DNA from 2 places in the Streptomyces bullii genome. Region 2 is predicted to be linked to the other one. Evidence: riboswitches for the same ligand, from Rfam matches in the RefSeq annotation. Region 2 holds a riboswitch; the other holds the start of a gene.
What was found. Region 2 has a riboswitch for glycine ahead of gcvP (aminomethyl-transferring glycine dehydrogenase). Riboswitches for the same ligand answer to the same signal wherever they lie in the genome.

Region 1: it holds a riboswitch for glycine, as region 2 does, so the genes downstream of both, gcvT (glycine cleavage system aminomethyltransferase GcvT) here and gcvP (aminomethyl-transferring glycine dehydrogenase) in region 2, are expected to answer to the same signal.

The regions. Positions count from the first base shown of each region.
Region 1 is NZ_JBHSNY010000014.1:220,860-235,692, reverse strand. Features, by position in the region: gene ACFPZJ_RS34480 (glycoside hydrolase family 25 protein) at 1-423, opposite strand, end outside; gene ACFPZJ_RS34475 (L-serine ammonia-lyase) at 567-1,934, opposite strand; gene glyA (serine hydroxymethyltransferase) at 2,026-3,288, opposite strand; gene gcvH (glycine cleavage system protein GcvH) at 3,301-3,678, opposite strand; gene gcvT (glycine cleavage system aminomethyltransferase GcvT) at 3,789-4,916, opposite strand; glycine riboswitch at 4,980-5,092, opposite strand; glycine riboswitch at 5,093-5,191, opposite strand; gene ACFPZJ_RS34455 (AAA family ATPase) at 5,413-6,081, shown strand; gene ACFPZJ_RS34450 (enhanced serine sensitivity protein SseB) at 6,423-7,220, shown strand; gene ACFPZJ_RS34445 (enhanced serine sensitivity protein SseB C-terminal domain-containing protein) at 7,421-8,179, shown strand; gene ACFPZJ_RS34440 (ABC transporter permease) at 8,504-9,502, shown strand; gene ACFPZJ_RS34435 (ABC transporter substrate-binding protein) at 9,511-11,280, shown strand; gene ACFPZJ_RS34430 (ABC transporter permease) at 11,373-12,383, shown strand; gene ACFPZJ_RS34425 (ABC transporter ATP-binding protein) at 12,380-13,465, shown strand; gene ACFPZJ_RS34420 (ABC transporter ATP-binding protein) at 13,480-14,592, shown strand; gene ACFPZJ_RS34415 (trimeric intracellular cation channel family protein) at 14,667-14,833, shown strand, end outside.
Region 2 is NZ_JBHSNY010000002.1:745,747-760,579, forward strand. Features, by position in the region: gene ACFPZJ_RS07730 (beta-xylosidase family glycoside hydrolase) at 3-341, opposite strand; gene ACFPZJ_RS07735 (beta-xylosidase family glycoside hydrolase) at 348-521, opposite strand; gene ACFPZJ_RS07740 (hypothetical protein) at 545-706, opposite strand; partial or broken gene ACFPZJ_RS07745 (hypothetical protein) at 752-973, opposite strand; partial or broken gene ACFPZJ_RS07750 (family 43 glycosylhydrolase) at 1,155-1,514, opposite strand; gene ACFPZJ_RS07755 (APC family permease) at 1,960-3,912, shown strand; gene ACFPZJ_RS07760 (DUF1707 SHOCT-like domain-containing protein) at 4,087-4,680, opposite strand; gene ACFPZJ_RS07765 (TOBE domain-containing protein) at 4,811-5,206, shown strand; gene modA (molybdate ABC transporter substrate-binding protein) at 5,376-6,197, shown strand; gene ACFPZJ_RS07775 (ABC transporter permease) at 6,194-7,045, shown strand; gene ACFPZJ_RS07780 (ABC transporter ATP-binding protein) at 7,227-8,291, shown strand; gene gcvP (aminomethyl-transferring glycine dehydrogenase) at 8,401-11,286, opposite strand; glycine riboswitch at 11,463-11,558, opposite strand; gene ACFPZJ_RS07790 (PRC-barrel domain-containing protein) at 11,668-12,045, shown strand; gene ACFPZJ_RS07795 (DNA polymerase IV) at 12,053-13,450, opposite strand; gene ACFPZJ_RS07800 (MerR family transcriptional regulator) at 13,516-14,199, opposite strand; gene ACFPZJ_RS07805 (bifunctional nuclease family protein) at 14,539-14,833, opposite strand, start outside.

The DNA of each region.
Region 1 (14,833 bases), on a different contig from region 2:
GGCGATCCACAGGCCGTCACCCGCGTAGGAGGTGGTGTCGACGTTCAGCCAGAAATGCCGGTTGCAATAGAGCACGACGCGGTTCTTCGGCCGTAACTCCCGCACCTTGCGGATGAACCGGTCCTTCTCGGCGTTGCTCGCGTGGGTGCCCGCGCCGGTCGTCTCCCAGTCGACGGCGAGGATGTCGCCCGCGCGCTCCGGGGCCTTGCCGACGAAGTACTCGGCCTGGGCCGCGAGGTTGCCCGGCCAGAGGAAGTGGTAGAAGCCGACGACCAGACCGGCGTCGCGGGCCGTCTTCGTCTGCGCGGCGAGTTTGGGGTTGACGTACGAACGGCCCTCCGTCGCCTTGATGAAGACGAAGGAGAGGCCGTCGGTGTCGTAGGAGGAGGACTGGTACGCGCTGACGTCTATGCCACGCAGCATGGGGCCTCCCGGAGGTGACCGTGGGGGGGGGGAGGGGTTTATGCCCCACGGTCGCGTGGCCGACCCCCGGGACGTCGAAACGTCGACTTTTCGTGGTCCGTGGGCCCGTCCCGGGAGGTGGCACAGCCGTCAGGCGAAGAGCCTCAGCACTCGATGATGTTGACGGCCAGTCCGCCCCGTGCCGTCTCCTTGTACTTCACCGACATGTCCGCGCCGGTCTCCTTCATCGTCTTGATGACCTTGTCGAGGGAGACCTTGTGGGAGCCGTCGCCGCGCATGGCCATGCGGGCGGCGGTGACGGCCTTGACCGCCGCCATGCCGTTGCGTTCGATGCACGGGATCTGGACGAGGCCGCCGACCGGGTCGCAGGTCAGGCCGAGGTTGTGCTCCATGCCGATCTCGGCGGCGTTCTCGACCTGTTCGGGAGTGCCGCCCAGCACCTCGGCGAGCGCGCCCGCCGCCATCGAGCACGCCGAGCCGACCTCGCCCTGGCAGCCGACCTCGGCGCCGGAGATGGAGGCGTTCTCCTTGAAGAGCATGCCGATCGCTCCGGCGGCCAGCAGGAAGCGGACCACGCCCTCCTCGTCGGCGCCGGGGACGAAGTTGACGTAGTAGTGCAGGACCGCGGGGATGATGCCCGCCGCGCCGTTGGTGGGGGCGGTGACGACCCGGCCGCCTGCCGCGTTCTCCTCGTTCACCGCCATCGCGTAGAGGGTGATCCACTCCATCGCGAGGGCCTGCGGGTCGCCTTCCGAGCGCAGCTTGCGCGCGGTGTTCGCGGCCCGGCGGCGCACCTTCAGGCCGCCCGGCAGGATGCCCTCGCGGGACATGCCGCGCGCCACGCAGGCCTGCATCACGCGCCAGATATCCAGCAGGCCCTCGCGGATCTCCTCCTCCGTGCGCCAGGCCCGCTCGTTCTCCAGCATCAGCGCGGAGATCGACAGGCCCGTCTCCTGCGTCAGGCGCAGCAGCTCGTCGCCCGTGCGGAAGGGGTACTTCAAAACCGTGTCGTCCAGCTTGATGCGGTCCGCGCCGACGGCGTCCTCGTCGACGACGAAGCCGCCGCCCACCGAGTAGTACGTCTTGCTGAGGAGTTCGGCACCCGCCGCGTCGTACGCCCACAGGGTCATGCCGTTGGCGTGGTAGGGGAGGGCCTTGCGGCGGTGCAGGACCATGTCCTGGTCGAAGTCGAAGGCGATCTCGTGCTCGCCCAGCAGCTTCAGACGGCCGCCGGTCCTGACGGCCTCCACACGTTCGTCGGCCGACTCCACGTCCACCGTGCGCGGCGAGTCGCCCTCCAGTCCGAGCAGCACCGCCTTGGGCGTGCCGTGGCCGTGGCCGGTCGCGCCGAGGGAGCCGTACAGCTCGGACCGCACGGACGCGACGGACTCCAGCAAACCCTCGCTGCGCAGCCGGCGGGCGAACATACGGGCCGCCCGCATCGGGCCCACCGTGTGGGAGCTGGACGGGCCGATGCCGATCGAGAACAGGTCGAAGACCGAGATGGCCACGGGGGGACTCCTCAATGCGGGGGTGGTGCGAGGGCGGTGCTACGGGGGACGGGGGACGGGGCGCCGAGGTCGTCGGCGCCCCGCCGCCCGCTCACTTGTTCAGGTCGGGGTACAGCGGGTGCTTGTCCGCCAGCGCCTTGACCCGTGCCTTGAGCGCCTGAGCGTCGTACGACGGCTTGAGCGCCTCGGCGATGACGTCCGCGACCTCGGCGAAGTCCTCGGCGGTGAAGCCGCGGGTCGCCAGGGCGGGCGTGCCGATCCGCAGGCCCGACGTCACCATCGGCGGACGTGGGTCGTTCGGGATCGCGTTGCGGTTGACGGTGATGTTGATCTCGTGGAGCCGGTCCTCGGCCTGCTGCCCGTCCAGCTCCGAATCGCGCAGGTCCACCAGGACCAGGTGCACGTCCGTGCCGCCGGACAGGACGGAGACGCCGTGCTCGGCGACGTCGTCCTTCACCAGGCGCTCGGCGAGGATCCGCGCGCCCTCCAGGGTACGGCGCTGGCGCTCCTTGAACTCCTCGCCGGCCGCGACCTTGAAGGCGACCGCCTTGGCGGCGACCACGTGCTCCAGCGGACCGCCCTGCTGACCGGGGAAGACCGCGGAGTTGATCTTTTTGGCCAGCTCGGCCGTGGAGAGGATGACACCGCCGCGCGGGCCGCCCAGCGTCTTGTGGGTCGTGGTGGTGACCACGTGCGCGTGCGGCACCGGGTTGGGGTGCAGCCCGGCCGCGACGAGGCCCGCGAAGTGCGCCATGTCGACCATCAGGTACGCGCCGACCTCGTCCGCGATCCGGCGGAACGCGGCGAAGTCCAGCTGACGCGGGTACGCGGACCAGCCGGCCACGATCAGCTTCGGCTTGGACTCCTTGGCCAGCCGCTCGACCTCGGCCATGTCGACCCGGCCGTCGTCGCCGACGTGGTAGGCGACCACGTCGTACAGCTTGCCGGAGAAGTTGATCTTCATGCCGTGGGTCAGGTGCCCGCCGTGCGCAAGGTTCAGACCCATGATCGTGTCGCCGGGCTTGAGCAGCGCGAACATCGCGGCCGCGTTGGCCTGCGCGCCCGAGTGCGGCTGGACGTTGGCGTGCTCGGCCCCGAACAGCTCCTTGACGCGGTCGATGGCGATCTGCTCGACCACGTCGACGTGCTCGCAGCCGCCGTAGTAACGGCGGCCCGGGTAGCCCTCGGCGTACTTGTTGGTGAGGACCGAGCCCTGCGCCTCCATGACCGCGACCGGGGCGAAGTTCTCGGAGGCGATCATCTCCAGGGTGGACTGCTGGCGGTGCAGCTCGGCGTCGATCGCGGCGGCGACGGCCGGGTCGAGCTCGTGCAGGGAGGTGTGGAGAAGCGACATGGGAACGACCTCTCAGCCGGCGATGTGGGCGTCGTACTCGTCGGCGGAGAGCAGGTCGGCCGGCTCGTCGCTGACGCGCACCTTGAACAGCCAGCCGCCCTCGAAGGGGGCCGAGTTCACCAGGGACGGGTCGTTCACCACGTCCTCGTTGACCTCGGTGATCTCACCGGAGACCGGGGAGTACAGGTCGGACACCGACTTGGTCGACTCCAGCTCGCCGCAGGTCTCGCCCGCGGTCACGGTGGCACCGACCTCCGGGAGCTGGACGAAGACGACATCGCCGAGCGCGTTGGCCGCGTGCTCCGTGATGCCGACCGTCGAGACGCCGTCCGCGGCGGCCGACAGCCACTCGTGCTCCTTGCTGTAACGCAGCTGCTGGGGGTTGCTCATGGCCTGGATTCTCCTGTATGCGGGGGAGTGGTGGTGACGGGGGGACTGCTGAAACCGCTGGTGAGCAGCGTGCGTGTGCGCGGGGTCACGCCGGACCGCGCGTCCAGTGTCTACTTCTGGCGCTTGTAGAACGGCAGCGCCACGACCTCGTACGGCTCGTGGGTGCCCCGGATGTCCACGGCGACGCCCGGGGTGCCCGCAACCGCGTGCGCCGCGTCGACGGACGCCATCGCGATCGGCTTGCCGAGGGTGGGGGAGGGGGCGCCGGAGGTGATCTCGCCGATCACCCGGCCGTCGGCGACGACCGGGTATCCGGCGCGCGGGACGCGGCGGCCTTCGGCGACCAGGCCGACCAGCACGCGCGGGGGGTTCTCCTGGGAGCGGGCGGCGGCCTGCTGCAGGGCCGCGCGGCCCACGAAGTCGCCCTCCTTGTCGAACTTCACCACCCGGCCGAGCCCGGCGTCGAAGGGGGTGAGCTCGGCCGTCAGCTCGTGCCCGTACAGCGGCATGCCCGCCTCCAGGCGCAGCGTGTCCCGGCAGGACAGGCCGCACGGGGCCAGTCCGGCGCTCTCGCCCGCCTTGGTCAGCGCCTGCCACAGCTCGACCGCGTGTTCGGGCCTCACGAACAGCTCGAAGCCGTCCTCGCCGGTGTAGCCGGTACGGGCGATCAGCGCCGGGACCCCGGCGACGGTGCCGGGCAGCCCGGCGTAGTACTTCAGGCCGTCGAGGTCGGCGTCGGTGAGGCTCTTGAGGATGCCGGGGGACTCGGGGCCCTGCACGGCGATCAGCGCGTAGGCGTCCCGGTCGTCGCGGACCTCGGCGTCGAAGCCGGCCGCGCGCTCCACCAGGGAGTCCAGGACCACCTGGGCGTTGGAGGCGTTGGCGACGACCATGTACTCGGTCTCGGCGAGCCGGTAGACGATCAGGTCGTCGAGGATGCCGCCGTCCTCGGCGCAGATCATGGTGTAGCGGGCCCGGCCCACCCCCACCGCGGCGATGTTGCCGACGAGGGCGAAGTTCAGGAAGGCCGCGGCCTGCGGGCCGGTCACGGTGATCTCCCCCATGTGGGAGAGGTCGAACAGCCCCGCCTTCGTGCGCACCGCCAGGTGCTCCTCGCGCTCGGAACCGTAGCGCAGGGGCATGTCCCAGCCGGCGAAGTCGGTCATCGTCGCGCCGAGCGAGCGATGTACGGCATCGAGGGCGGTGTGCCGGAGCGGACGGGATTCAGTACTGCTCATCGGTCGGTCGTCTCCCAGGGCATGAACGCATGACGGGCGAGGAAGGTCCTCCGCAGAGGAAGGTCCTCCCCATCTGTCATCGGAACCTGAGAGGTTCGCCACGACCGCCACAGGGACGATCACGGCTTGCACCTTGGGTGGGACCGCTCGGACAGCGGCCCGCTTTTCAGATGTGCCTCGCCCGCGCGGTAACGGGGCCTGAGAGATTCAAGGGAGGGACTTGCTCCTTCGGCGCCCCAGCTGCGTGGTGCTGGGAACTCTCCCGCGCGGATTCAAACGGCCGGTATGCAGTTGGCGCGCTCATCATTGCACGCATCTCTGTGGCGCGGCAGGGGGACCTTTCCCTGGGGACGCCCAGCGTGCTCAGCCGGTCACAGCAGGCTGTAGCAGGCCTGTTGCAGGAAACGGACGAAAACACGAGACCCAGGGCATTACCTTCTCTTTACACTCGGCGGGGATGGGACTCCGTACCTGGCCCCAGGGGAGGACGATCACGGTGAACAGGACCACGGCGTACGCCACGACCACGGGAGTCGCGCTGCCGAACCAGCACGCCGCCCCGGCCCGGGGGGCGTGCGACCCGCTGCGGTCTCCCGTCGTCCGCGATCTGCGCGACAGGGGCGGCCGCGGCCCGCACGCCCTGCTCTTCGGCCCCCGGGACCTCGTCGTGATCACCGGCCTGCCCGGCAGCGGCAAGTCCACGCTGATGCGGCGCGCCGTCAAGGGCCCGCGCATCGACTCCCAGGACGTCCGCGACCGCTGGGAGCGCCGCATGCCGCGCTTCCTGCCGTACGCGGTCTACCGCCCGCTGGTCCGCCTCGCCCACTACGCCGGGCTGCGCCGCGCCCTGCGCACCGGCGAGGGAGTCGTCGTGCACGACTGCGGTACGCAGGCCTGGGTGCGCCGCTGGCTGGCCCGGGAAGCCCGCCGCCGGGGCGGCACGCTGCACCTGCTGCTGCTCGACGTCACCCCGGAGCAGGCCCTGGCCGGCCAGCGCGCCCGCGGCCGGGGCGTCTCGCGCTACGCCTTCCTGCGGCACCGCACGGCCACCACCCGCCTGCTGCGCTCGGTGGAGCGGGGCGACCTGCCGGCGGGCTGCGCCTCCGCGGTCCTCGTCGACCGGGACGCGGCGAACACCCTGCGCCGGATCGGCTTCACGGGCTGAGCGGCCTCCCACGCGGCTGACGTCCCCGGGTGTTCCCTGGGCCCGGCGAGCCCCGCCACGGCCACGGCCTCCGGCCAGTCGGGCGTGTTCCGGCAGGGGGCGCCGCAGTCCAGGCCCTCGTCGGCCGTGCCGCGCTCCGTCAGCCGCCGCGGCCGGCGCTCCTCGGGGGGCCGGGGCCCGGGCCCGAGTCCGGGCGCCGGCCCGGTCACGGGAGTCGAGTGTCGTACGCACGGATCGCACGGCGGGCGAACCTGCCGACGGCTGTTCCGCGCCCGTTCAGGAGTCCGGGCACCCGTTAGCCTTTTCAGCCACAGCAGTGGCTTCAGGCAGGCGGTAGGCAGATGGACTTCCCGGCGGACTTCTCCGCGGACATCCCGGCGCAGGCGCACCCCCACCCGCACGGCGGATGGCCCGGCAACGAGCTGGAGGAGGTGCTCTCGGCCTCCCTCGGCGTCGGACCGTCGGCGGGCGGCCGGATCATCGAGGTCCTGGGCCGGAGTTTCGTCTGGGTCCCGCTGCCCAGCGGCGGCGGCCCGCACAGCGGCCCCCTCGACCTGCCCTCCCTGGAGATCGAGGGACAGGCGTACGTACCGGTGTTCAGCTCCGAGGAGCAGTTCCGCCAGGTCGTCGGCTCCCACATGTCGTACACCATCGCCCCGGCCGTGGAGTTCGCCCGCGGCCTGCCCCCGCAGGCCGGGATCGCCGTCAACCCGGGCGGTGTGGTCGGCGTCCCGCTGCCGCCGCCCGCCGTGGCCGAGCTGTGCCGGGCCGGGCGCACCCCGCTGGACGGCCCCGCGAGCGGCGGCCGCGTCCGGCTCTTCGAACCCGACTGGCAGGACGACCCGGTGGACTTCCTCTCCGCCGCCTCCGCGGAGTTCGAGGCCATCGGCGTGGTCCTCACCGCCCGCCGCTGCCTCGCCGCCATCGAGACGGCCGACCCGGTGATGTTCGTCGGCGTGGAACTCTCCCAGTGGGAGGGGGACCTGCGCGCCCTGCCGCTGGAGGCCCTCGGCCGTGCCCTGGGCAGGGTTCCCGTGCGATGGCCCGTCAACCTGGTCCTGCTGGACGTCGCCCAGGACCCGGTGGGCGACTGGATGCGGGGGCAGGTCCGTCCCTTCTACCAGCGGCCGGGCACCTGACCCAGGAGCGCGGGGCTCCGCCGGTGTGCGGCCCCGGCCGCGCAGGCGGCCGGCCCCGCACGACGCGTACCCGCGAGCACGGCACAGGCCGTCAGCTCGCGGGCGGGCTTAAGCTAGTCGCACGGTTCGGTCGAGGGCGTTGTACGGAGGGGCGATACAAAGTGAGCGCTGGCACCGCCGCGGCCGGCCAGGTCGAGCACATGCTGCGCCAGGTGACGCCGGGGCGTTACGACGCCTACGAGGCACTCCTGCGCGCGCTCGCGACCCCCTCCACCGGCCAGGTCTGGATGCTGCTGTGGCACGGCCAGGCCGGCTCCCCGGACGCCCAGTACGGGAACATGGAGGTCGACGGCTACGGCTACGCGCCCTGCGTCACCTCCGCCCAGGAGCTGAGCGCCAGCGGCTGGAACCGGTCCTACGAGGTGGTCGACGGCCTGGAGGTGGCCCGGGCGCTGTACCCCGACCACTACGGCCTCTGGCTCAACCCGCACGCCCCCGGCGGCGGCGTCGGCATCCCCTGGCTCGACCTGCGGCGCATCGCCACCGGCCTGGACCGGCAGCCCGCGGGGCCCCTGCGGCTGTCCGAACCGGCGATCGAGATCCCGCAGTTCTACGCCCTGCTCGCGCAGAACGCCCACCGCACCCCCGCCGTCCGCTCGCTGCGCCGCGCCTGGGTGCAGCCCGCGCTCGGCGCGCCGTACCTGGCCATCGGTCTGGACGTGTACGACACCTCCCCGCCCGCCGTCGACTCCGTGCGCGCGATGATGCGGCAGTCCATCGGCGCGGTCCCGGACGGCCTGCCCGTGTCGACCGTCGCGATGTCCGACGCGCACGATCCGGTCGCGATGTGGCTGCGGGCCAACGCCCGCCCCTTCTACGACCGCGAGGCCCACGCCGCCGCCCCCGCCCAGGCCCCGGCGACCGGCTACGGCTACCCGCCGGCCCCGGGCGGGTACTGACCCGCGGGAGGGCATCCTGCGAGCCGCCTGTCGCGCGGCGAGAGCCGGTCTGCGCGCGTAGAAACGGGGCGGAAGGACCCATCCCGTCCGCGATGTCCCAACTCGTCTGTGTCCGGCCCGCGTTACCCGCTGTCCGGATAACGGAACCCCCCAGACAGCATCACGTTTACGCATCCTTTCACCGTCAACTCTGGCGACTGATCGCCGAAGCGTTGAAGACTCCCGGCAAGGCACAGGCCGGTCGGTCCTGTGTACGAGACAAGCAACCGCTACAGCGGCAGCCAGGGGGTCGGCGATCGCCGGCCGAGAGGGGTCAATCGCACCGTGACCGCACCGATCGAGACCACGGGGGCGGAAGCCGGAGCACAGCCCGAGGCCGTGCTCTCCGGGGTCAAGAAGAGCCAGATCGAAGGGCGTTCGCTCACCCAGATCGCCTGGATGCGCTTCAAGCGGGACAAGGTGGCGATGGCGGGAGGCGTCATCGTCGCCCTGCTGGTCCTGATGGCGGTCTTCTCCAAGCCGATCCAGTGGATCTTCGGACTCGATCCCAACAAGTTCAACCAGGACCTGATCGACCCGGCGCTGCTCGCCCCCAAGGGCGGCTGGGGCGGTATGAGTTGGGAGCACCCGCTCGGCGTCGACCCCCAGTACGGCCGTGACATGCTCGCCCGCATCATCGACGGCTCGTGGGTCTCCCTGCTGGTCGCGGGCGGTGCCACGCTGCTGTCCGTGTGCATCGGCACCGTGCTCGGCGTCGTCGCCGGGTACTACGGCGGCTGGATCGACAGTGTCATCAGCCGGCTGATGGACACCTTCCTCGCCTTCCCGCTGCTGCTGTTCGCCATCTCGATCTCCGCCTCGGTGCAGGACGGCTTCTTCGGGCTCGACGGTCTCCCGCTGCGCATCTGCGTGCTGATCTTCGTGATCGGCTTCTTCAGCTGGCCGTACATCGGCCGCATCGTGCGCGCGCAGACCATGACGCTGCGCAAGCGTGAGTTCATCGAGGCGGCCACGAGCCTGGGAGCGCGCGGCCCGTACGTGCTGTTCCGGGAGCTGCTGCCGAACCTCGTCGCGCCGATCCTCGTCTACTCGACGCTGATCATCCCGACGAACATCCTGTTCGAGGCCGCGCTGAGCTTCCTCGGTGTCGGTATCGCTCCGCCGCAGGCCTCCTGGGGAGGCATGCTCAGCAACGCCGTGGATCTCTACACGGCGGATCCGCAGTACATGTTCGTGCCCGGACTGGCGATCTTCATCACCGTCCTGGCCTTCAACCTGCTGGGTGACGGGCTGCGTGACGCCCTCGACCCTCGCAGCAAGTGATCCATCGAATGAGGGGGCTTCCTCAGGTGAAGACGAGAAGGGTGACCGCCGGCGTGGCGTCGGTCCTGGCGCTGTCGCTGGGTGCCAGTGCGTGTGGCGGCGGCGGTGACGACAACGACGGCAGCGGAGGCAACGGCAAGAAGGACGCCGCTCTGACCTCGATCGTCAACGCGTCCAGCAAGAAGGGCGGAACCGTCACGTACGAGCACTCGGACGTGCCGGACTCCCTGGACCCGGGGAACACCTACTACGGCTGGGTGCAGAACTTCTCCCGCCTCTACGGCCGGACGCTCACCTCGTTCAAGCCGGCGGCGGGCAAGGAAGGCCTGGAGGTCGTCCCGGACCTGGCCGAGTCCCTGGGCCAGCCCAGTGACGACGCCAAGACCTGGGCGTACAAGCTGCGCAAGGGCGTGAAGTTCCAGGACGGCACGCCGGTGACGTCCAAGGACGTCAAGTACGCCATCGAGCGCTCCAACTTCTCGCCCGAGGCGCTGTCCAACGGCCCGACGTACTTCAAGTCGTACCTGGTGGGCGGCGACAAGTACAAAGGCCCGTACAAGGACAAGTCGCCGGAGGGCATCAAGTCCATCGAGACGCCGGACGACCAGACGATCGTCTTCAAGCTGAAGCAGCCCTTCGCCGACTTCGACTACCTGGCGACGTTCTCCCAGACGGCACCGGTGCCGCGGGCGAAGGACGACGGCGCGAAGTACGTCCAGCACATCGTGTCCTCCGGCCCGTACCAGTTCCAGTCCTACGAGGAGGGCCGCAGCGCCACTCTCGTGCGCAACCCGCAGTGGGACCCGAAGACGGACCCGATCCGCAAGGCCCTGCCGGACAAGATCACGATCAAGTTCAAGGTCAACCCGGTCACCGTCGACAACAACCTGCTGGCCGACAAGATCACGGCCGACGCCGCCGGCACGGGTGTGCAGCCGCAGACCCAGCCGAAGGTGCTGCGCGGCAAGTACGCGAACCAGACGGACTCCTCGTACGCCGGCGCCACGCAGTACATCGCGCTGAACGTGAACGTGAAGCCGTTCGACAACGTCCACTGCCGCAAGGCCGTGCAGTGGGGCCTGGACAAGCAGTCCGTGCTCGACGCGATGGGCGGCTCGCCCAAGGGTGACGTGGCGACCACGCTGCTGCCGCCGTCGGTGAACGGCTACACCAAGTTCGACACCTACCCGAGCGCGGGGCACAAGGGTGACGTGGCCAAGGCCAAGGAAGAGCTGAAGGCGTGCGGCAAGCCGAACGGCTTCAACACGATCCTGACGGCCCGCTCCGACCGCCCGGCCGAGGTGGCGGCCGCCACGGCGATCCAGGCGTCGCTGAAGAAGATCGGCGTCAACATCGAGATCAAGCAGTTCCCCTCCGGCAAGTACTTCTCCAACTTCGCCGGTGTCCCGAGCTACGTCCACCAGAACAAGCTCGGCATGCTCTCGATGGCCTGGGGCGCCGACTGGCCGACCGGCTTCGGCTTCCTCGACCAGATCATCAACGGTGCGGCCATCAAGCCCTCGGGCGGCAACAACCTGATGGAGCTCGACGACCCGAAGATCAACAAGGCCCTGACGGACGCCATCGCCAACACCGACGACGCCGCCCGCACCAAGGCCTGGGGCGACATCGACAAGATGGTGCTCGACAACGCCTCGGTCGTCCCGCTGGTCTACCGCAAGAACCTGCTGCTGAGGCCGGCGTCCGCCGCCAACGTCACGGTCACGCAGGCGTACCTCGGCATGTACGACTACCTGCTGATGAGCTCCACGAAGTGACACCAGCAGGCCGGAACCTCTGAAAGGCAGGTGAAGGCACCGGGTGGCCGCGGCGGACAGACCCCGCCGCGGCCACCCGGGGCCGTACAGCTGTGGCTGCGTACATCCTCCGACGCGTCATGGGCGCGGTGCTGTTGCTGCTGGTGGTCAGCGCAGTCACCTTCGCCATCTTCTTCCTGGTGCCCCGCCTCGGGGGCCAGACGGCCGACCAGTTGGCCACCCAGTACGTCGGCAAGGACGCGAACCCCGAGTCCGTCGCCGCGATCAAGAAGAACCTGGGCCTGGACCAGCCCGTCTACGTCCAGTACTGGGAGTTCATCAAGGGTCTCGTGGCGGGCGCCGACTACAAGTTCGGTCCCGACGCGACGCACTGCAGCGCCCCCTGCTTCGGGTACTCCTTCAAGAGCCACATCGAGGTGTGGCCGCAGCTGGAGCAGCGCATCCCGGTCTCCTTCTCGCTGGCCGTCGGCGCGGCGGTGATCTGGGTGATCGGCGGTGTGACCATCGGCGTCATCTCGGCACTGCGCAAGGGCAAGCCGGTCGACCGCATCTCCATGTTCATCGCGCTCGCCGGCGTCTCGCTGCCGATCTTCTTCACCGGCCAGGTGCTGAACGCGCTGTTCGTCTACGAGATCCCCATCTGGGACAGCATCGACTACGTGCCGTTCACCGAGAACCCGGCCGAATGGGCCTGGCACCTGCTGCTGCCCTGGATCAGCCTCGCCTTCCTGTTCTCCGCGCTGTACGCCCGGCTCACCCGGGCGGGCATGCTGGAGACCATGAGCGAGGACTACATCCGGACCGCTCGTGCCAAAGGGCTCAAGGAGTCCACCGTGGTGGCCAAGCACGGTCTCCGCTCGGCACTGACCCCGATCGTCACCATCTTCGGAATGGACTTCGGCACCCTCGTCGGCACCGCGGTGCTCACCGAGACCGTCTTCTCCCTGCAGGGCATCGGCGCGTACTCCGTCCAGGCCATCAAGGACAACGACCTGCCCATCGTGATGGGCGTGACCCTGGTCGCCGCGTTCTTCATCGTCTTCTGCAATCTGATCGTCGACCTGGTGTACGCCGCCATCGACCCCCGGGTGAGGTACTCGTGAGCAAGCTCGACAAAGCCGCGCTCGGCGAACCGGACACCGTGCCCCCGTCCGTCCCGGACGACGTGTTCCTGTCCGTGCGCGACCTGCGCGTCCACTTCAACACGGACGACGGCCTGGTCAAGTCCGTGGACGGCGTCAGCTTCGACGTGCGCCGCGGCAAGACCCTGGGCATCGTCGGCGAGTCGGGTTCCGGCAAGTCCGTCACCTCGCTCGGCCTGATGGGCCTGCACCGCTCGGCGAAGAACGCCCGGGTCTCCGGCGAGGTGTGGCTGGACGGCCAGGAACTGATCGGCGCCGACCCGGACGCCGTACGGCGGCTGCGCGGCCGGAAGATGGCCATGATCTTCCAGGACCCGCTGTCGGCGATGCACCCGTACTACACGGTCGGGCACCAGATCGTGGAGGCGTACCGCGTCCACCACGACGTCACCAAGAAGGCCGCCAGGCAGCGGGCGATCGAGATGCTCGACCGGGTCGGCATCCCCGAGCCCGCCAAGCGCGTGGACAGCTATCCGCACGAGTTCTCCGGCGGTATGCGCCAGCGCGCCATGATCGCCATGGCGCTGGTGAACAACCCCGAGCTGCTCATCGCCGACGAGCCGACCACCGCCCTGGACGTCACCGTCCAGGCGCAGATCCTCGACCTGATCCGGGACCTGCAGAAGGAGTTCGGCTCCGCGGTCATCATGATCACCCACGACCTCGGGGTCGTCGCCGAGATGGCCGACGACCTGCTGGTGATGTACGGCGGCCGGTGCGTGGAGCGCGGCCCCGCCGAGGCGGTCTTCTCCGAGCCCCGCCACCCCTACACCTGGGGCCTGCTCGGCTCGATGCCGCGCCTCGACCGCGAGGAGACCGACCGGCTCATCCCGATCAAGGGCGCGCCGCCCTCCCTGATCAACCTCCCGTCCGGCTGCGCCTTCCACCCGCGCTGCCCGTACGCGGACGTACCCAAGGACGACGTCACCCGCACGGTCCGCCCCGAGCTGACCGAGGTCGGCAGCTCCCACTGGGCCGCCTGCCACATGAGCCAGGAGCAGCGGGAGCGTATCTGGACCGAAGAGATTGCGCCGAAGCTGTGAGCGACGAAAAAGCGGTGAGCAACCCGGAGCAGAGCGGCAGCACCCTCACCCAGGACACCGCCGACGGCGAGATCCTGCTGAAGGTGACCGGCCTGCAGAAGCACTTCCCGATCCGCAAGGGCCTGCTCCAGCGGCAGACCGGCGCGGTGCGCGCCGTCGACGGCGTCGACTTCGAGGTCCGCAAGGGCGAGACGCTGGGCGTCGTGGGCGAGTCGGGCTGCGGCAAGTCGACGATGGGCCGGCTGATCACCCGGCTGCTCGAACCGACCGGCGGCAACGTCGAGTTCGAGGGGAAGGACATCACGCACCTGAGCACGGGCGAGCTGCGCCCGATGCGCCGCGACGTGCAGATGATCTTCCAGGACCCGTACTCCTCGCTGAACCCCCGGCACACCATCGGCACCATCGTCAGCGCGCCGTTCCGGCTCCAGGGCGTGACGCCCGAGGGCGGGGTGAAGAAGGAGGTCCAGCGGCTGCTGTCAGTGGTCGGTCTCAACCCCGAGCACTACAACCGCTACCCGCACGAGTTCTCCGGCGGTCAGCGCCAGCGCATCGGCATCGCCCGCGCGCTCGCGCTCAACCCCAAGCTGGTGGTGGCCGACGAGCCGGTCTCGGCGCTGGACGTGTCGATCCAGGCGCAGGTGGTGAACCTGCTGGACGACCTCCAGGAGGAGCTCGGCCTGACCTACGTGATCATCGCGCACGACCTGTCGGTGGTCCGGCACGTCTCGGACCGGATCGCGGTGATGTACCTCGGCAAGATCGTCGAGCTCGCCGACCGGGAGGCGCTGTACAAGGCGCCGATGCACCCGTACACCAAGGCCCTGCTGTCGGCGGTGCCGATCCCGGACCCGAAGCGGAAGGCGGTCAAGAGCGAGCGCATCCTGCTCAAGGGCGACGTTCCCTCGCCGATCGCGCCGCCGAGCGGCTGCCGGTTCCACACCCGGTGCTGGAAGGCGACGGAGATCTGCCGGACCACCGAGCCGCCGCTGGCCGAGCTGAAGCCGGGCCAGCGTGTCGCCTGCCACCACCCGGAGAACTTCGAGGACCAGCAGCCGCAGGACACCAAGCTGCTGACCACGGCGAAGGAGACCGAGGAGGCCGTCTCCAAGGAGACCAGCGAGTAGCCGCGTAACAGTCGTGGTCGGGCCCCCGCCTTGCTTTGCAAGGCGGGGGCCTGCCGCTGGGTGAGAATGTTCGGGTGCTCCAGCAACTGTTCAGCCCGTCCGTCCAGCACACGCTCGACCTGATCGGCATCTTCGTCTTCGCGATCTCCGGCGCCCTGCTGGCCGTCCGCAAGAACTTCGACGTGTTCGGCATGGCCGTCCTCGCCGAGGTCACCGCGCTGGGCGGCGGGCTGTTCCGCGA
Region 2 (14,833 bases):
AGTCACCGGGATGCGGACCCGTCTCCGGGGACGTACTCGAACCAGTCGAACGCCGCGGTGCCCTCGGTGACGTACATCCCGACCACCCGGCCGGTGAAGCCGCCCGCCACCTGGGTGGACAGGTAGCGGCCGCCGAGTTCGGCCAGGGGCGTGCCGTCGTCGAGGGAGAAGACGGGGGTGTCGGGACCGCCGGACCTGAGGCCGGGGGCCTGCTCACCGGGGGCGGACGCGGTGGGCGGTACGACGGACGCCATGCGGATGCGCACGGCGGGCGTGACCGGGCCCGGCAGCACCGGACGGCGGGCGAGGACCTGCCGGACCGGGCCGATCCGGGCGATCACACGCGCCTAGCCCGCGGCGATCTCCAGGTCGTAGTGGTGGGCCTCGTCCAAGCGCACGGACAGTCCGGCGCGCGCCGTGCCGGGCTCCAGGCGGGCCGCGGCCCGGCAGTCGGGATGCTGCTGACGGCGCCCGACGAAGGTGTGGCCCGGCCGGTCCAGACTGTTGCCGGTCGCGGTCAACGTCAGCCACCCGGGCCGGTCGGTCAGGGACCAGGAGCCTTCGGCCGGCGGCGCGGGGAGATCCAGTGCGGCGCGAGTTCCGGCGCGTCGAAGTCGTCCCGCGCCGGCTCGGGTTCGACGGGATGCCAGGCCGCCGGCGCGGGGTGCCGTTCGAGCACCGGACCGACCCGCGGCCATCCGTCCACCCACTCCACCGGCGTCAGAAGGTCTCTCGGCCCAGCACGTGGAAGCCCGGGAAGAAGCCGCGGGGGCGGGTGCCGAGCAGCAGCATCCACCAGGTGCCGCCGGCCGCCCGGAGCAGGTCGGCGTGCACCGGTGCACTGGATCGGCAGGTCGGTGCTGCGGTGGGAGAGGATCGGGTTGGCCGGGGCCGGTTCGAAGGGGCCCCGGGGGGATCGGGCCCGCGATACTGACACGCTGTGACCGTGGGCCGTGCCGCCCTCCGCCGGCATCAGGTACCACCAGTCGCCGACGCGGTACAGGTGCGGGGCCTCGGGTGCCGCATCCCCGTCCCGGACCACACCGGAAGGGGCCCTCCAGCACCTTGCCGGTGGCCGGGCCGACGCGCGCCACGCGCACTCCGGAGACGGCACACCAGCAGGAGCCGTCCTCGTCCCAGGCGAGGTCGGGGTCGATCCCGGGCACGTCGATCCACACCGGATCGGACCAGGGCCCCTCGGGCCGGTCGCTGGTGACGAGGAAGTTGCCGCCACCGCGTACGCTGGGGGTGATCATGTGGCAGAGGCCGTCGTGGTACCGCAGCGTGGGGGCGTAGATCCCGGCGGAGGCCGGCGGTTCGTCGGGGAACGGCAGGTGCTCCGGCCGGTCGAGGACGTTGCCGATCTGCCGCCAGTGCACCAAGGCCCGGCTTGGAAGAGGGGGGCCGTGGACGTACTCGAAGCTGGAGCACACGAGGCAGTAGTCGTCCCCGACCCGGCAGACACTGGGGTCCGGATGGAAGCCCCCGAGCACGGGGGTGTCGTACGTCCGCATGGACGTCGGTCCCTTCGAGCGTCGCGTAGTCAGTCGTGACGAGGCGAGTCGAAACTTTCGGATGAAACGGCGAACGTTACGTGGCCGCACCTGTAAATGCCCCTCGGCAGCGAACAAGACGGCGTCCCCGCGCCGCGGTCGGCCCGGTACCGCACCGGCACCGACCGCTGATGTGACACACGGTGTCCGGTGTCGGTCTGACGGCCGGGCTCGCGGCCCATCCGGTCCGGACCGCCCCGCACCCACCCGTCGCCTGCGGCTTTACGTGCGGATGGTGCGGCCTTGAGGCTAGCCGACCCTGGCGCTCCAGTCTTAACGCAAGTTTGACGCGCTCCGGACCCCTCAGCCGTGGGCCTGTGCGTCACTCTCTGCTTACGCTGGTCCCCGCCGTCCGCGCGAGGGGCGAGCACCCGACGCCGAGCCGCACCGCAGGAGCGCACGCCCCATGGCCATCACCGAACAACCGCCCGGTCGCCTGCGGAACTGGATGCTGGAGGGCCTGTCGGACATGGGCAAGGCGGGCCGCCCCACTGGACCGCACGCCGAACCCGAACCCCCGCACCAGGGCCAGCGGTGGTACCGGGTGATGTGCCTGACCGGCGTCGACTACTTCTCCACCCTGGGCTACCAGCCCGGCATCGCCGCCCTGGCGGCCGGACTGCTCTCCCCGGTGGCCACCGTCGTGCTGGTGCTCGTCACCCTGGCCGGGGCCCTGCCCGTCTACCGCCGGGTGGCCGAGGAAAGCCCCCGCGGCGAGGGCTCCATCGCCATGCTGGAACGGCTGCTGTCCTTCTGGCAGGGCAAGCTGTTCGTCCTGACCCTGCTGGGTTTCGCCGCCACCGACTTCCTGATCACCATCACCCTGTCGGCCGCCGACGCCTCGACCCACCTGGTGGAGAACCCGCACCTCAACGGGCTTCTGCACGACCAGCAGATGCTCATCACCCTGCTGCTCGTCGCCCTCCTCGGCGCGGTGTTCCTCAAGGGTTTCCTGGAGGCCATCGGCGTGGCGGTGGTGCTTGTGGGCCTCTACCTCGCGCTCAACACCGTCGTCGTCATCGTCGGCCTGTGGCACGTGGCGACCGCCGGCCATGTCGTCACCGACTGGACCGACGCCCTCACCACGCAGCACGGCAACGTACTGGCCATGGTGGGCGTCGCCCTGCTGGTCTTCCCCAAACTCGCGCTCGGTCTGTCCGGCTTCGAGACCGGCGTCGCCGTCATGCCGCACGTCAGGGGCGACCTCAGCGACACCGACGAGAACCCGGCGGGTCGCATCCGGGACACCAAGAAACTGCTCACGGCCGCCGCGCTGATCATGAGCGGCTTCCTGATCACCACCAGCTTCATCACCACCCTGCTCATCCCGGAGAAAGAGTTCCAGGACGGCGGCCAGGCCAACGGCCGGGCCCTGGCCTATCTGGCGCACGACTACCTGGGCAACACCTTCGGCACGATCTACGACATCTCGACCATCGCCATCCTCTGGTTCGCGGGCGCCTCCGCCATGGCCGGGCTGCTCAACCTGATGCCGCGCTACCTGCCCCGCTACGGCATGGCCCCGCACTGGGCCCGCGCCGTACGCCCCATGGTCATCGTCTTCACCCTGATCGCCTTCCTGGTCACCTGGATCTTCGACGCCGACGTCGACGCGCAGGGCGGTGCCTACGCCACCGGTGTCCTGGTCCTGATCAGCTCCGCCGCGATCGCGGTGACCATCGCCGCCCGCAAGGCACGGCAGCGCGGCTGGGCCGTCACCTTCGCGGTCATCTCCGCGGTGTTCCTCTACACCACCGTCGCCAACGTCATCGAACGCCCGGACGGTGTGAAGATCGGCGCCTGCTTCATCGCCGGCATCATCCTGCTCTCATTGGTGTCCCGCCTGGCCCGGGCCTTCGAACTCCGCGTCACCAGCGTCAGCCTGGACCCGATGGCGGAGCGCTTCGTGCGGGACATGGCCGGCCGCACGATCCGCTTCATCGCCAACGAGCCCGACCGGCGGGACAAGGCCGAGTACCGCGACAAGATCGAGCAGATACGGCACGACAACGACGTCCCCCTCCACGAGGACTTCGTCTTCGCCGAGGTCACCGTCACCGACCCGTCGGAGTTCGAGGCCGGGCTGACGGTGCGCGGCGAGGTGCTGCACGGCCGCTACCGCGTCCTGACGCTGGAGTCCGCCTCCATCCCCAACGCCCTGGCCGCGCTCCTCCTCCACGTCCGCGACACCACAGGCCGCATTCCCCACGTCTACTTCGAGTGGACCGAGGGCGGCCCGTTCGCCAACTTCCTGCGCTTCCTCCTCTTCGGCCAGGGTGAGGTCGCCCCCGTCACCCGCGAGGTGCTGCGCGAGGCGGAACCCGACCGGCAGCGGCGCCCGCGTGTGCATGTGGGCTGAGGGGGAGGGAGCCGGTTGCCGGAATCGACGCCTGAGCACGCCCTGCCTTGACACCCGGCCCCTCACCCCTTGAGCACGCTGTCCCAGGACGCCCGCTCCTCACCGCCTGGGAGCACTCCGCCCGAACCGGCGGTCCTCGATTGCTGAGCACGCCCTCCCCGCACCGCCCACTCCTCACCCCCTGGGCGTGCTCCTTCCGAACACCCGCCGCGGCGCTCGCACCACGACCTGCCCGAAGCTGATCTCCCCGGCGATCTCCACCCGCAGCACCACGGCCGCGTCGGGCACGCCGGACCGAGCCATCTTGACCTTGGCGTACTTGGTCACCAGCGCGTCGGTGTCGACGACGACGCCCGGTCGCGTCACCAACTTCAGCGAGCCCCCGCGTAGGTCGAGGTCGATGTGCAGGGTGTCCCACGTGATCACCGCCTGGGTGAAGTCGAGTATCACCTCGCCCAGCTCCGAGCGGATCTCCATGCTCCGGGGCACCACCCAGCCCTGGCCCCGCCGGGTCGAGGCGCCGACCTGCTCGATCCGGACCACGTCCTTGGTCTCCCCGGCCGTCCCGGTCGGCAGGTCCGCCGTCAGCACGGCCAACTCCCCCACCGTGCGGGCCGACAGCGCCGCCTCCACCCGCTCGTCGAGCTCGTCGGCCGTCAGCCTGCCGTCCCCGGCGGCGGCGGACAGCACCTCCACGACACCGTCCCGGTCGGCATGCGACGCCCGCAGTCCGGCCGACCCGCCCCTACGCGGAAGCTCCCCCGACATGGCTCCACCCCGATCTCCCCGGGCACGGCAGGGCACCGCGCCCAATCCACGAACAAACGCTATATCGCGTTATACCCAACGCCCGGCCCCGCGTCCACAGTTCCCCCTCCGCCGCCCTATCGTGACCGGCATGCAGTCCTACACGATCGGTCAGGCAGCACGACTGCTCGGCGTCAGCCCGGACACCGCCCGCCGATGGGCCGACGCCGGGCGGATCGCCACCCACCGCGACGAGAACGGACGCCGGCTCATCGACGGACGGGACCTGGCCGCGTTCTCGGTGGAACTGGCCCGGGCGGGCGCCACCGAGGAGGACACCCCCTACACCTCCGCCCGCAACGCCTTCCCCGGCATCGTCACCGCGATCAAACTCGGCGACGTCGCCGCCCAGGTGGAGATCCAGGCGGGCCCGCACCGGCTCGTCTCCCTGCTGACCCGGGAAGCCGTCGAGGAACTCGGCCTGGAGGTCGGAATGGAGGCCACCGCCCGCGTGAAGTCGACGAACGTCCACATCGACCGCACCTGAGCGCGCGAACTGCCTCTGTATGAACGCACATACCAACCCGCTCCCCCGTTCTTCCCGCTCATGCGATGCGACAGCAGACTTCTGCCTCGCATCTGCGCCAGTATCATCGGGCGTAGCGGAAGGGTCCGGCGGGCTCTTCCCCCCGGAACACAGAGGGAGTGGCCCCGACATGATCCGTTCCGCGCGCCGGCGGCGCCCCGCCCTCCAGACCGCCGGTGCCTCGGCCGCCGCACTGCTTCTCCTGAGCGCCTGCTCCTCGACCGGCCCCGGCTCGGGATCGGACACGGCCTCCTCGGTGTCCTCGTCGTCGAAGCCTTCCGGCACGGTCACCGTCTTCGCCGCCGCCTCCCTCGAAGAGAGCTTCAGGACCCTGGGCAGACAGTTCGAGAAGGAGCACCCGGGCACCAAGGTCACCTTCAACTTCAGCGGCAGTGACAGTCTCGCCGCCGGCATCACCGGTGGCGCCCCGGCCGATGTCTTCGCAGCGGCCAGTCCCAGGACCATGAAGACGGTGACGGACCAGGACGACACCGTCGGCACCCCCGCCACTTTCGTCCGCAACCAGCTGGAGATCGCCACCCTCCCCGGCAACCCGCACCGGATCACCTCCCTCCAGGACCTGGTCAGGTCCGGCCTGAAGGTCGTCCTGTGCGACAAGGAGGTGCCGTGCGGCGCCGCCGCCCAGCAGGCCCTCAGAGCCGGCCGTATCGAGCTGACCCCGGTCTCCTACGAACAGGACGTCAAGAGCGCCCTGACGAAGGTGGAGCTGAAGGAGGCGGACGCCGCCGTCGTGTACCGGACCGACGTGCGGGCGGCGGGTGACAAGGTGGACGGCGTGGAGTTCCCCGAGTCGGCCAAGGCCGTCAACGACTACCCCATCGCCCTCCTGAAGAACGCACCCAACCCCGTGGCCGCCAAGGCGTTCATCGCCCTGGTCCGGTCCGACGAGGGACAGAAGGTGCTCAGCGCGGCAGGATTCCTCAAGTCGTGACCCGCCCGGCCCACACCGGCAGCGACACCGTGGCGGACGGCCCCCGGCGCACCCGCCCGGGCAGGGCGACGCGCCTGGTGCCGATCCCCCTGCTGCTGCCCGCCCTCGTCGGTCTGGCGTTCCTGCTCCTGCCTCTGATCGCCCTGCTGGTGAGGGCTCCCTGGAGCACCCTCCCCGCGCAGCTGACCAGCGCCGAGGTGTGGCAGGCGCTGCGTCTGTCGCTCGTCTGCGCCACCGCCGCGACAGCGCTGAGCCTGGTCATCGGCGTCCCCCTGGCCTGGCTCCTGGCCCGCACGGAGTTCCCCGGCCGCGGCCTCGTCCGCGCCCTGGTCACCCTGCCCCTGGTGCTCCCGCCGGTGGTGGGCGGCGTGGCCCTGCTGCTCGCCCTCGGCCGCAACGGCGTCGTCGGGCGGTGGCTGGACGCCTGGTTCGGCATCACCCTGCCGTTCACCACATGGGGTGTCATCCTCGCCGAGACGTTCGTGGCGATGCCGTTCCTGGTCATCAGCGTGGAAGGCACCCTCCGGGCCGCCGACCCGCGCTACGAGGAGGCCGCCACCACCCTGGGCGCCTCCCGCTTCACCGCGTTCCGCCGGGTCACCCTGCCCCTGATCGCCCCGGGCATCGCGGCCGGCTCCGTCCTGGCCTGGGCCCGGGCGCTCGGCGAGTTCGGCGCGACGATCACCTTCGCGGGCAACTTCCCCGGCCGCACGCAGACCATGCCACTCGCGGTCTACCTGGCCCTCCAGAACGATCCGGCGGCGGCTATCGCCCTCAGCCTGGTCCTGCTGACAGTCTCGATCGCGGTCCTGGCGGCCCTACGGGACCGCTGGATGACAACGTCATGACGGCCCCCGCTGACCGGCACCGCCCGCACCCGCCGACGGCGCTCATCCCCCACCGGGGCCACCCGCACCAGACGACGATTCCCGCACGGGCGACGCGGGTCGCAACCCGGACCCGGCCGACGGCCTGCTTCTCCCCACACCACACGCGCCCGCACCCGCCAGCCCCCAGGACACCCCGCTCATGACCGACCGCGACCCCACCCACGACGAGGGCCTGGACGCCCACCTCGTCGTCGACCGCGACACCTTCCGCCTCGACATCGCCCTGCAAGCCATCCCCGGCGACGTCATCGCCCTGCTCGGCCCGAACGGCGCCGGCAAGACCACCGCCCTGCGTGCGCTGGCGGGCCTGCTCCCCCTCACCCGCGGCCACCTGCGACTCGACGGCACGGAGCTTGCCCGCACGCCGCCCGAGTCCCGCCCGGTCGGCGTCGTCTTCCAGGACTACCTGCTCTTCCCACACCTGACGGCCCTCGACAACGTGGCCTTCGGACCACGCTGCCGGGGCGCCACCAAGGCGGAAGCCCGAGCCCAGGCATCCGACTGGCTGAACCGCATGGGCCTCGCCCAGCACAGCGGCACCAAACCCCGCCACCTCTCCGGCGGCCAGGCCCAGCGCGTCGCCCTGGCCCGCGCCCTGGCCATCCACCCCCGGCTGCTGCTCCTCGACGAACCCCTCGCCGCCCTGGACGCGCGCACCCGCCTGGAGGTACGCGCCCGACTCCGCCGCCACCTCGCGGGATTCGAGGCCGTCGCCGTCCTGGTCACGCACGACCCCCTGGACGCCATGGTGCTCGCCGACCGGCTGGTCGTCGTCGAGGACGGCCGGATCGTCCAGCAGGGCGCGCCCGCCGACATCGCCCGTCATCCCCGCACGGACTACATCGCCCAGCTCGTCGGCCTGAACCTGTACCGAGGCCGGGCCGAGGGCCACACGGTCCGCCTCGACGCCGGCCCCGCCATCACCACCACGGAACACCTCTCGGGCCCGGCCTTCGTGGCGTTCCCGCCCGGCGCCGTCACCCTGTACCGGGACCGCCCCACCGGCTCCAGCGCCCGCAACCTCTGGCGCTGCGAGGTCGCCGGCCTGGAGACCCACGGCGACCAGATCCGCGCGGACCTCACCGGGGAACTCCCGCTGGCCGCCGACGTCACCACGGTCGCCGCGGCCGAACTCGACCTGCACCCGGGCGCATCCGTATGGGCCACGGTCAAGGCAACCCAGACCCACGCCTACCCGGCCTGAGCCACCCCTCCCCGGCCCGAGACACGGACGAGGGCCCCGCTTGTCGACAGCGGGACCCTCCTCGAGTCACGTCTACGGCCGGTCCGTCAGCACGTACCGGTCCTCGCGACTAGTCCTCGTACGCGTCCAGCGGCGGGCAGGAGCACACCAGGTTCCGGTCACCGAAGGCCTGGTCGATGCGGCGCACCGGCGGCCAGTACTTGTTCCCGACCGGCACCCCGGCCGGGAAGACGGCCTCCTCACGGCTGTAGGCGTGCGCCCACTCCCCGCCGAGCGCCCCGGCGGTGTGCGGGGCGTTGCGCAGCGGGTTGTCGTCCGCGGGCCACTCACCCGAGCCGACCTTCTCGATCTCCGCACGGATGGCGATCATCGCCTCGCAGAACCGGTCCAGCTCGCTCAGGTCTTCGGACTCGGTCGGCTCGATCATCAGTGTCCCGGCCACGGGGAACGACATCGTCGGCGCGTGGAAGCCGTAGTCGATGAGCCGCTTGGCGACGTCGTCCACGGTCACACCGGTCGCCTTGGTCAGCGGACGCAGGTCGATGATGCACTCGTGCGCGACGAGCCCGCCGGGGCCGGTGTAGAGCACCGGGTAGTGCGGTTCGAGCCGCTTGGCGATGTAGTTGGCGCTCAGCACAGCCACCTGCGTGGCCCGCTTGAGTCCCTCGCCGCCCATGAGCCGGACGTACGCCCACGAGATCGGCAGGATGCCGGCCGAGCCCCACGGGGCGGCCGAGATCGGACCCACACCCGTCTCCGGCCCGGCGGCGGGCTGCAGCGGGTGGTTCGGCAGGTAGGGCGCGAGGTGCTCCCGCACCGCCACCGGGCCGACGCCCGGGCCACCGCCGCCGTGCGGGATGCAGAAGGTCTTGTGCAGGTTCAGATGCGAGACGTCACCACCGAAGTGCCCGGGCTTGGCGAGCCCCACGAGGGCGTTGAGGTTCGCCCCGTCCACGTACACCTGGCCACCGGCCTCGTGCACCTGCGCGCAGATCTCGGAGACGTGCTCCTCGAACACGCCGTGTGTCGAGGGGTACGTGATCATGAGCACCGCCAGCTCGTCGCGGTACTGCTCGATCTTCGCCCGCAGGTCGTCCACGTCGATCTCGCCGTCCTCGGCGGTCTTCACGACGACGACCTTCATGCCCGCCATCACGGCGCTCGCTGCGTTCGTGCCGTGCGCGGAGGACGGAATCAGGCACACGGTTCGCTGCTCGTCACCGTTGGCGCGGTGGTATCCGCGTACGGCGAGCAGTCCGGCCAGCTCGCCCTGCGACCCGGCGTTGGGCTGGAGGGACACCTTGTCGTACCCGGTGACCTCGGCGAGACGTTCCTCCAGCTCGCGGATGAGCGTGAGGTACCCCTCCGCCTGCTCGGCCGGGGCGAACGGGTGCAGCTGACCGAACTCCGGCCAGGTGACCGGCTCCATTTCCGTGGTGGCGTTGAGCTTCATCGTGCAGGAGCCCAGCGGGATCATGCCGCGGTCGAGCGCGTAGTCCCGGTCGGCCAGCCGTCGCAGGTAGCGCAGCATCGCCGTCTCGGAGCGGTGCTGGTGGAAGACGGGGTGCGTCAGGACCTTGTCCGTGCGCAGCAGGGCGCCCGGCAGCGTGTCCGCCGCCTCGGCGTCGAGTGCGTCGATGTCGCCCTCGACGCCGAACGCCGCCCAGACGGAGCGCAGCTGTGCCCGCGTGGTGGTCTCGTCGCAGGCGATCGAGAGGTGGTCGGCGTCGACGAGGCGCAGGTTGACGCCGTTGCGCCGTGCGGCGGCGAGCACCTCGGCGGCCCGGCCGGGCACCCGCACGGTGAGGGTGTCGAAGTAGGCACCGTGTACAACCTCGACGCCACCGGCCCGGAGCCCGGCGGCGAGGACCGTGGCGTACCGGTGGGTGCGCCGAGCGATGTCCCTCAGTCCCTCGGGCCCGTGGTAGACGGCGAACATCCCCGCCATCACGGCGAGCAGGACCTGCGCGGTGCAGATGTTGCTCGTCGCCTTCTCCCGCCGGATGTGCTGCTCACGGGTCTGCAGCGCGAGCCGGTAGGCCCTGTTCCCGTCCACGTCCACCGACACACCCACGAGCCGGCCCGGCAGGCTGCGCGCGAACTTGTCCTGGACCGCCATGTATCCGGCGTGCGGCCCGCCGAAGCCCATCGGCACACCGAACCGCTGCGTCGTACCGACCGCGATGTCCGCACCGAGCTCACCCGGGGACTTCAGCAGCGTCAGCGCGAGCAGATCGGCGGCGACGGTGACGAGGGCGCCCAGCTCGTGCGCCTGGTCGATCACCGGCTTGATGTCGCGCACGGCGCCGGAGGCGCCCGGGTACTGGAGCAGCACACCGTTGATCTCGCGCTCGGCGACCTCGGCCGGGATCCCGTCACTGAGGTCCGTGACGAGCACCTCGACACCGGTCGGCTCGGCGCGGGTCTGGAGCACGGCGATGGTCTGCGGCAGCGCGTCCGCGTCGACCAGGAACAGGCCCTTCTTGTTCCTGCCCATGCGCCGGGACAGCGCCATGGCCTCGGCGGCGGCCGTGCCCTCGTCGAGCAGCGAGGCACCGGAGGTCGGCAGACCGGTCAGGTCGGCGACCATCGTCTGGAAGTTCAGCAGCGCTTCGAGGCGTCCCTGCGAGATCTCCGGCTGGTACGGCGTGTAGGCCGTGTACCAGGCCGGGTTCTCCATGACGTTGCGCAGGATGACCGGCGGCGTGAAGGTGCCGTAGTACCCGAGCCCGATCATGGAGTCGAGCACCTTGTTGCGGTCGGCCAACGACCGCAGCTCGGCCAGCACCTCGGCCTCGCTGCGCGCGCCCGGCAGGTCCAGCGTGTCGGCGTTCTTGATCACATCGGGGACCGCGGCGGCGGTGAGCTCGTCGAGCGAGCCGTAGCCGACCTGGGCGAGCATCTTGGCCCGCGCCTCCTGGTCGGGCCCGATGTGGCGCTGCTCGAAGGGGATTCCCTGCTCGAGCTCGGAGAGCGGAGTGCGATGGGCGGTCATTGCGGAGGCCTCCTGGTCTGACGCGACCTTCGAGGGGCACCACGGCACGGGTGCCCGGACGGCCTCCCCCTCTGTCATCTCAACCTGAGAGCTTCACCGGTCCGTCCGAGGACGCCCGGCTTGCACCGTCGGTGAGAGCGGAAGCCGTCGACACCCGCTCTGCTTTCCAGAGTGACCTCGTCCGTGCGGTACGTGGGCCTGAGAGATTCCGGGGAGGATTTGCTCCTTCGGCGCCTCCGATGGTGCCTGGAGGGCTCTCCCGCACGGGGTCAGCAGCCGTCTGCCAGCCTACCAGCGAGGTCAACGCCCGGGTCTTCGAGTGGCCGCGTCCCCGATTGTGCCGTTTTGTAGTGCTTACGAATGCGACCACGTGGAGGGCCCGTGCGAACCGACATCGACCCGCGGAACCTGATCGGCCGCAAGGCGTTCGACCGCAACGGAACCAGGATCGGCACGATCGACGAGATCTACCTCGACGATGCCACGGGCGTACCCGAATGGGCCGCCATACGCACCGGCCTGTTCAGCAGGGACGCCTTCGTCCCCCTGGAGCCGAGCGAACTCGTCGACGGTGCCCTCCACGTCCCCTTCGACCGCGCTCTGATCAAGGACGCCCCCGACTTCGGCGTCGGCCGCCACCTCTCCCCGGAGCAGGAGCTCCAGCTCTATCACCACTACGGTCTCGATGTCGCCGCCCCTGACCCCCTCCCCGACCACCACATCGGCAGACTCGCGGGCACGGACGAGACACCGGCCTGACCACCCCTCACGCGCTGCCGGACGGCAGATCCACCGAGCCGGCGGGTGCCGCCTCCGCGCTGCTCTCCCCAGGTCTTCGCGGCACCAGCGGCAGCGGATCCGCCGGTTCCAGCTCCGGGTCGTCGATCTTGAAGGTCCGCACCCGCCCGGGCTCCGAACCGGGCGTCTCGAACCGCACGGTGACCCGCCCGAGGCCACTGCCCTGCACCCAACCGTGCCCGTACACGGCGTGCCGTACGTCGTGCCCCGCCGGCCACCGCCGCTCCCCGGGCACCGGGCGCTCGTCCACCGGAGTGACCTCCGGCTCCTCCACCGGACCGGCGACGCGCTCCCCCGCCGCCTGCGCGAAGAGATCCTCCTGGGTGTAGTCGGCGAGCCCGCTGACGCCGACACCGAGCAGCCGCACACCGCCCGTCGTGTCGACCGAGTCCAGCAGCCGGGCCGCCGCCTCCCGGATCACGGCCGGATCGTCCGTGGGCCCCCGAAGCGTCTCCGACCGGGTCAACGTGGAGAAGTCGTACCGCCGCACCTTCAGCACGATCGTCCGCCCCGACAGCCCGGCCCCGCGCAGCCGCCGTACGCACCGGTCGGCGAGCCGCTGCACCTCCAGACCGACGCGCGTGCGGTCGTGGATGTCCACGTCGTACGTGTCCTCCACTGACACCGACTTGGCCTCCCGCTCGGCCACCACGGGCCGGTCGTCCCGCGCCAGCGCCATCGCGTACAGCGCGTGCCCGTGCGCCTTGCCCAGCAGCCGTACGAGTTCGTCCTCGCCCGCCTCGGCGAGTTCGTCGACGGTGTGGATCCCCGCCCGCCGCAGATGGTCACCGGTCGCCGGACCCACGCCCGGCAGCGTCCGCACCGACATCGGCCCGAGCAGGGCCCGCTCGGTCCCCGGCTCGATCACCACCAGCCCGTCGGGCTTGGCCTGCTCCGAGGCGATCTTCGCGAGCATCTTGGAGGCGGCGAGTCCCACCGACCCCGTGAGCCCGGTGACGGCCCGGATGTCGGCCCGCAGCCGCACCCCGGCCAGCCGCGCCGACCGCTCGTCCCAGGCCGCTCCGCCGGCCTCCAGGTCCACGAACGCCTCGTCCAGGCTCAGCGGCTCCACCAGCGGCGACAGCGCCCGCAGCAGTCCCATCACCTGCTCGCTGATCGACCGGTAGAGACCGAACCGCGGCACCAGGTAGGCGGCGTTCGGCGCGAGCCGCCGGGCCTGCGCCATGGGCATCGCCGAATGCACACCGAAGACCCGGGCCTCGTACGACGCGGTGGCCACCACCCCACGCGGGCCGAGCCCGCCGACGACGACCGCCTTCCCGCGCAGGCTCGGCTTGGACGCCTGCTCCACCGAGGCGAAGAAGGCATCCATGTCGAGATGCAGGATCGTGGGCGCGGTTCTCACATCTCCGATGCTGCCCTACGCCACTGACAATGGCCCCGTGGCCCGTTCCGCCGCGGCAAAGCGGTTCAGACGGCCCGGTTCCTCCGCCGCGCCAGCTCGTCCGAGGGGTTGTGCCCGACCAGGGTCTCTCCTGTGTCGACCCGCTCCCCGTGCAGTTGTGACAGCGCGTTCTCCACGTCCCGCCACACCACGCCCACGGCGATCCCGAAGATGCCCTGACCACCCTGCAGGAGCGCGTGGACCTCGTCGGGCGAGGTGCACTCGTAGACAGTGGCGCCGTCGCTCATCAACGTCATGCGCTCCAGGTCACTGAACCCCCGCTCGCGCAGGTGCTGCACCGCGGTACGGATGTTCTGCAACGACACACCGGTGTCCAGAAAGCGCTTGACGATCTTCAGGACGACGACGTCCCGGAAGCTGTACAGGCGCTGCGTCCCGGACCCGTAGGCGGGCCGCACGCTCGGCTCGACGAGCCCGGTACGGGCCCAGTAGTCCAGCTGTCGGTAGGTGATCCCGGCGGCGGCGCAGGCCGTGGGGCCGCGATAGCCGATCTGCTCGGACGCCATGGACGTCGTCCCTCCGCTGCTCGGCACGGCCGTCGGTCGCTGGGGTGCGTGGTCGGCTGCGCCGCTTTGCTGCGGGTACCCCCCGCTCGAGCGGAGCTGAGAGCTTGAGGGAGCGTACGGGCCGTTCACCCCGGGACCGCGTCCGGGGGCACCCCCAGCCGTACCGTCGCCGCTGCTTCTCACGCCGACCTCCGTCCTTGACCTGCCTTCTCGACGGTAGGCAGCCACCAGGGGTGCGTCAACGACCGCCACACTCGGCACGCCGAGTGATAATCACCCTGAGAGTGGTTTCCCGTGCCCGACCGCGGGGAAAGGCTAGCCGAATGCGTTCGGCGCGGACCGTGTGACGGCCTCACGGGCTGCTGGCACATGCGGGCATTTCCGTCCCTACGGGCCTGTTGGACCGGCCGCGAACGGGACCGGCCACGAACGGGACGTGGGCGGTCCGCCACGGACCACATCGTCCGCCGGGCCGCCCACGCGCCTCACCGACTGCTGGTTCCACCGACTTCCGCCGGGATCTCACTGGCTGCTGGTGCCGAAGTCCTCCGGCGAGATCTGGTCGAGGAACTCGCGGAACTTCTCCACCTCGTCCTCCTGCTCGTCCGGGATCGCGATACCGGCGTCGTCGAGCACCGTGTCGCTGCCGTAGATCGGCGTCCCGGTGCGCAGCGCCAGCGCTATGGCGTCGGACGGACGCGCGCTCACCTCGACTCCGCTGGCGAAGACAAGCTCCGCGTAGAAGACGCCCTCACGCAGGTCCGTGATGCGCACTTCCGTGAGCTCCTGACCGACGGCCTCCAGCACGTCCTTGAAC